Labilibaculum sp. DW002: one gene and its partner. The protein of the gene in region 2 binds, or shares a complex with, the protein of the main gene of each other region. Links are inferred from orthologs where the notes say so. Each region holds a gene or a part of one and is shown on either strand. Other genes may lie near its edges.

Region 1 (3,319 bases), on a different replicon or contig from region 2:
CTCACGTATTAACTTGGTAAGTACATTACCTGGTATAAAACATACAATGGTATCTTCAATTACCTTCGCTGAAGTACAAGCACGTTCCTTACTTAATACGGATCTAAAACCAATTAAATTACCTGGTTTCGCAAATTTTATAATTTGTTCTTTCCCTTCAATTCCTGTTTTAAAAACTTTTAAAACTCCTGAGAAAAGAAAATAACATCCCTTTGCTGAATCTCCCTCAGAGTAGATCACACTTCCTCTCTTAAAGAAATGTACATCTTCGTCCCAGAACAAAAGATTCATATCCTCACGCTGAAGATGCTGAAATCGTTCGCCAAATTTCTCGGCTAATTGATTACAATTTGGAAGAATTTGATTCTGCTTCATTCACTTCAAATTAAAACTGAAACTAATACTACCATTTCAACAACTCTTTTTCAATCAGAGCTTTTATATTTTTAAAAGCTACATGAAAAGTTAGATGATTAGATGGCTTTTTTATACTTTTAATATAAATCAAAACCGAATTATATTCAGGTTTAAATATACAAATTTAAGTTTTACTTATACAAGCCTTATAGTAGACTAAAAACAACAATAATATGAAGCATAAAGTAGAAATGTCGTGGTTGGGAAATCTGGCTTACGAAACAGACATGGATGGACACAAAATGATAACCGATGCAGGAACAGAAGTTGGTGGCGAAGACAGAGGTTTTCGTCCAAAAAAACTAATGTTGACCGCTTTAGCTGGATGTACTGGTATTGATATGGCGCTTATCCTAAAAAAAATGCGTGTTGATGTGAAGGACATCAAAGTATCAGTTGAAGGTGAACTAACAGAGGAACAACCTAGCTATTACAAAAACATGCATATTGTTTTTGAATTTTTTGGAACCGATTTACCTCATAAAAAAATTGAAAGAGCCGTAAAATTATCTGAAGAAGAATATTGCGGTGTTAGTGCTTTGTACAAACAGGCAATTCCTGTTACTTCGGAGATTATTTATCATGAGGAATAGTATTTGAAGAGACGCACGGCCGTGCGTCTGTACTTTACAAAAAAATAAAAGTGCCTTTCAAAATTGAAAGGCACTCTCTATATCATATAATAATCAATCTTTTTGTTTAGAATCCTGCTGCTGTAAACTGCTCTAAGAAACGAATATCATTTTCAAAGAACAAACGAAGGTCCTTAATACCATATTTTAACATAGTAATACGCTCAATACCCATACCAAGTGCAAAGCCTGTATATTTTTTACTGTCGATACCATTTAAATCCAAAACATTTGGATCTACCATACCACAACCTAAAATTTCTAACCAACCTGTACCCTTACATACATTACAACCATCACCACCACAAAGTGAACAAGTCACATCTACCTCAGCCGAAGGCTCAGTAAACGGGAAATATGAAGGACGCAAACGAATCTCTGTTTTTTCACCAAAGAATTCTTTAGCAAAATAGCTTAGTGTTTGCTTTAAGTCAGCGAAAGAAACATTCTCATCGATATAAAGACACTCAATTTGATGGAAAATACAATGAGCACGAGCAGAAATTGCTTCATTACGAAATACACGACCTGGTGTTAAACAACGAATCGGCAATTCCATTTCTGCCATATCATGTGCCTGAACAGATGACGTATGCGTACGCAATAAGATATCCGGGTTTTTCTCGATAAAGAAAGTATCCTGCATATCACGTGCCGGATGTTCTTCCGGGAAATTTAATGCTGAGAAATTATGCCAATCATCTTCAATTTCCGGTCCTTCAGAAATAGTAAATCCTAAACGCGCAAAAATCTCAATAATTTCGTTTTTAACCAATGACAATGGGTGACGAGATCCAAGCTTAACTGAATCAGCTGGAAGACTTAAATCAAGACCAGACTTATCAAAATCAGAATTGGTAAAACTATCTTTCAATTCGTTCACCTTATCAAGTGCAGTTGTTTTCAACTGGTTTAAAAGTTGTCCAACAGCCTTCTTTTCTTCATTTGGCACATTCTTAAAATCGCCAAAAAGAGCTGCAATTGTTCCTTTTTTACTCAGGTGTTTAATTCTGAACTGCTCTACTTCCTCTAGTGTCGTTGCTGAAAATCCATTCAGCTCCTCAAGTAAATTCTTTATTTTGTCTAACATGTTCTTTATCTTTTGAAATCTAATAGGCGGCAAAGTTACAAAAAGTTTTTTCTCATTAGCCAAATGATAATAGCTAAATGCCAAAAGCTCTTAATACTTCAATATTTTTACTTTCATTTTTACATCCGTGTAAGGCCGATCGTTAGCATCTGTTTTTAGATTAGCAATTTTATCCAAAACATCGAAACCGCTAATTACTTCGCCAAAAACGGTATAATTATTATCGAGATGTGGCACGCCACCAACAGTAGTATAGGCCTTTCTTCTTGCCTCGGAAAATTCTAGTTTCTCATTGGTACTGCTGTATTCAAATTCTATCGATCCTTTAATTTGTTTTGCAATTGTCCTAAACTCATCAACCTTTTTTGCCTTTTTTAAGGAATCCAAAACAGCTCTTTTACTCTTGGTTAAATATTTCTTTACAATCTTCTTTCTCAATGGTACATTTATCTCCTTCTCCATTAAGGTCAATTCTTCGTCAGAAAAAACTCGACCGTGAGCAATGTAAAACTGAGAAACATCCGATTCTTTAAAAACATTTACCTTATCGGGCTTTCGAGGAGCAGCGATCGCACCTTTTTTATGAAAAAATCGATCGTTAAACTCTGATTCGATGGTTCGATTTGAATCGCCATAACCAATCATTTTTCCAGCGGCAGCATTTCTGGAGTCTTGAGATCCGCCTTGCGCAACAAAACCTTTTATAACTCGATAAAACAAAGTGCCATCGAAATGCTTGTTTTCAATTAATTGAAGAAAGTTCTTTCTATGCTTCGGCGTCTCTTTGTAAAGCATCAATTTAATATTGCCAAGATTGGTTTCTATTAAAATGATGGAATTTGTAGCTTGTCCAAGTCCAAACTTTACCAGAAAAAGGAATAATATTCCCAATAAGAATTTCTTACTGCTAATCATTACACAATTTTTAAAATTTTGTCTAAGATAAATAGACCGATTTTGCTAAGCAAAAAAAAAGCTTCGTTGATAACGAAGCTTTTCTAAACCAATCAAGATCCTATTTTAATAGTTTAATCTTCATTTCAATATTGTCCAAAGGTCGATCAAAATCATCTGTTTTAACACCGGCTATGGAATCGATCAAATCCATTCCTTCAACTACTTCACCAAAAACAGTGTAATTTCTGTCCAAATGTGGAATACCTCCAACAGTAGTATAGGC
Region 2 (3,384 bases):
AATAATTGATGATCGGGAATCTTTTTTGAGAGCTTGTTCTGAATAATATTTGTGAATTCTTCGGGCAATTCTGTTTCGTTTATCCAAGCCTTCCAAGGTATTTTGAAGTCGAGGTGTTCAGTATAGATATCAGCATTCTCAGCAATAAACTGGTAGGTATCATCAATATCCGATATGTTGGGACCATAATTCCAGCTGGTAAAGCCCATTTTAAAATTACGAGATTCTATTTGCTCCAACAGATCATCAGAACCACATACATTGGTATTTTTCTCATCACTTTTACTGCAAGCAAAAAACAGAAAGAGAGAACTCGCTATGGCAACGTTTTTTACTATATTCATTTTGTTCTGATAATTGTTAATGATTTGTTCCTGTTAAAAGTAGTAAAAGATGCCTTCAATATTTGTACCATTAATAATCTTCAATAAAAAAGCCGACTCCTAAAAAGAAGTCGGCTTTTAAATAATATTTGAGTACAATTAACGAAGCTCAGCTCCTAATTGCTTTTCGTAGCTTTTGATTAGCTTCTGCATAATTTTATCAATCTGCTTGTCAGTCAATGTTTTTTCAGTATCCTGAATAATGAAACTAACAGCATATGATTTCTTATCAGCACCCAATTGCTCACCTTCGTAAATATCGAATAGCGAAACTGATTTTAATAGCTTCTTCTCACAGTTGAAAGCAATGGTTTTGATCTCTGCAAAGCTTACGCTTTTGTCAATCAATAGAGCCAAGTCACGCTTAACAGCAGGGTATTTAGCAATAGGTACATAGTTAACCTTATTTCGAGTCGATTCTGCTAATAAAGTCTCCCATTTGAAATCAGCGTAATAAACCGGAGTCTCAATTCCAAAGCTCTTTAGAATTTTACCACTAACCATACCCATTTCAACTAAAACCTTTTTCTTAGCACCATAAGTTAAACCTTCGGTAAAGATATCACTCTCAGTTTCTTTAATTCTTAGTTTTTCAATATTGAAACCTAAACGTTTAAGAAGATTTTCCGTATAAGCTTTTAAATGGAAGAAAGATGTTGGCTCTTCCTTAAGATTCCAGTTTGCTGATGTTTTGTTTCCACACATGAAAACGCCCAAATGTTCTTTTTCGAAATAGTTGTCAACTGGGTTTTCGTTTTCCGGATTCACAAAGTGATGGTATGATTTACCAAACTCGTAAAACTTAAGATCAGCATTCTTACGATTGATGTTGTAAGCGATAGCTTCTAAACCACCAAACAATAACGACTGACGCATCGCATTCAAGTCAGAACTCAATGGATTCTTAATACGAACAGTATGGTTCTCCTCGATACTTTCCAATCCTTCGTAATAGCTGGATTTAGAAAGTGAATTGTTCATGATTTCGTTGAAGCCACCATAAGTCAACATATCCGAAAGCATATTCTTAAGTTTGTGCTCATCTGGTTTTGGTGCATAACTCAACGAAGCATTTACCTTATTAGGAACCTCAATATTATTGAAACCATAGATACGAAGAACTTCCTCTACGATATCAGCCTCACGTGTTACATCAACACGGTAAGGAGGAACCAATAAACTCATTTGATCGCCATCAATTTTATCAACTTTAATTTCTAAAGCTTCGAGAATATTTAGGATGGTTTCTTTGCCAATTTTCTTTCCAATTAAGCCTTCAATTCTTGAAATATTAGCTTCAACTTTAAAGTCTGCAATTGGGTTTGGATAAATATCGATAATATCTGATGAAATTGTTCCACCAGCAATTTCTTTAATTAATAGAGCTGCTCTTTTCAAAGCATATACCGTGTTGTTTGGATCTGTTCCACGCTCAAAACGGAAAGATGCATCGGTATTTAAGCCTTGACGGCGAGCTGTTTTACGAACATATACTGAATCGAAATAAGCTGATTCAAGGAAAATGTCAGTCGTTGTTTCACTCACGCCAGATTCGATACCTCCGAAAACACCAGCAATACACATTGGCGCTTCATCGTTGCAAATCATCAAGTCGTTCTCGTGCAATTCACGCTCTACCTCGTCAAGAGTTGTAAACTTGGTTTTAGCAGGCAATGTTTTCACAACAACTTTTCCACCTTTTACTTTTGCGTAATCAAAAGCATGCAAAGGTTGAGCTGTTTCGAACAACACATAGTTGGTAATATCAACAAGATTATTGATTGGCTTAAGACCTATCGCTTTTAAACGGTTTTGTAACCACTCTGGTGACTCTTCAACCTTAACGCCGCTAATGCAAACACCCGAGTAACGAGGACAAGCCTTTTCGTTCTCAACAACAACTTCGATAGCAGTATTTGTGTTTTCAACTTTAAAATCTTCCACTGAAGGAATCTTATAGTCGATATCTTTTTGCTGCTTAAGGTAAGCTGCTAAATCGCGAGCTACACCAATGTGTCCGGCACCATCAATACGATTAGGCGTTAAGTCAATCTCAATACAAGTATCATCCTCAACGTTGAAGAATTCCTTAGCAGGAGTTCCAACAACAGCGTCGCCATTCAAAACCATAATGCCATCGTGACCTTGACCTAAACCAATTTCATCTTCAGCACAAATCATCCCCATAGAAGGCTCACCTCTAAGCTTCGATTTCTTAATGGTAAATTCTTCATCACCATCATATAAAACGGTTCCCACTGTGGCTACAACCACTTTTTGTCCGGCAGCAACATTCTTTGCACCACAAACAATTGGAAGTAACTCACCCGAGTTAACATCAACAGTTGTAAGGCTCAAATGATCTGAATTTGGATGAGGTACACAAGTTTTAACTTCTCCAATAACAAGACCCTCCAGGCCTCCTTTAATAGATTGGATATTTTCAATACCACCAACTTCAAGTCCAATTTGAGTTAGAATGTCATCCATTTCAGCAAGCGTCAAATCTACATCTATGTAGTCTTTCAGCCATTTGTACGATATCTTCATTATATGTATATTTTTTCAGATAGTTTTCAATTTCAAAAGAAGAATAAACAGCTTGAGCGCCATCTATTTTCAAGCTTACAAAAGTAGGAATTTTACCTCCAAGTACCAAGTAAGTAATGTGCTTAAAATACTTAAGTTTTTTAAGGTTCTTGCCTCAACCTATTGTTGAATGGTTTGGTGTTACGATTGCAAAGATACACCCCTCTGTCTTGTGGACATCTCCCCTAAGAAGAGGAGAAAACCTTTAGTGAAGTTTTGTTCCAGATTATTACAACGGATAATATTTAATTCTTCCCCTTTGTAGGGGAAGTGCCAACAGGCGAAGGGGTGCAAAAAGGATTTTTTTCTTCCTGTTTTTTCTGTGCCTCTGTGGTTCTTTTTAGTAGTGTCATCATGTAAATCATTATAAACCTTTCTGCTCTTCGTGATATCCTTTGTCAACTTTGTGGTT

Evidence for each region.
Region 1: the proteins of pheT (region 2) and pheS are in contact, whole or in part, in a crystal structure (PDB 6P24), measured with the Escherichia coli proteins. The link is inferred for Labilibaculum sp. DW002 from one-to-one orthologs.

What each region holds. Positions count from the first base shown.
Region 1 is NZ_JAKJSC010000006.1:148,628-151,946, forward strand. The notes cover bases 129-3,114. They hold pheS (phenylalanine--tRNA ligase subunit alpha), read right to left. Parts: upstream 2,140-3,114; coding sequence 1,117-2,139; downstream 129-1,116. Other genes in these bases: L3049_RS18090 (Crp/Fnr family transcriptional regulator), read right to left, coding at 129-375; L3049_RS18095 (OsmC family protein), read left to right, coding at 591-1,010; L3049_RS18105 (peptidylprolyl isomerase), read right to left, coding at 2,230-3,054. Also shown: more of L3049_RS18090, read right to left, coding at 1-128; L3049_RS18110 (peptidylprolyl isomerase), read right to left, coding at 3,155-3,319.
Region 2 is NZ_JAKJSC010000002.1:416,730-420,113, forward strand. The notes cover bases 209-3,259. They hold pheT (phenylalanine--tRNA ligase subunit beta), read right to left. Parts: upstream 2,934-3,259; coding sequence 483-2,933; downstream 209-482. Other genes in these bases: L3049_RS13400 (glycosyl hydrolase 53 family protein), read right to left, coding at 209-344. In the rest of the region: more of L3049_RS13400, read right to left, coding at 1-208.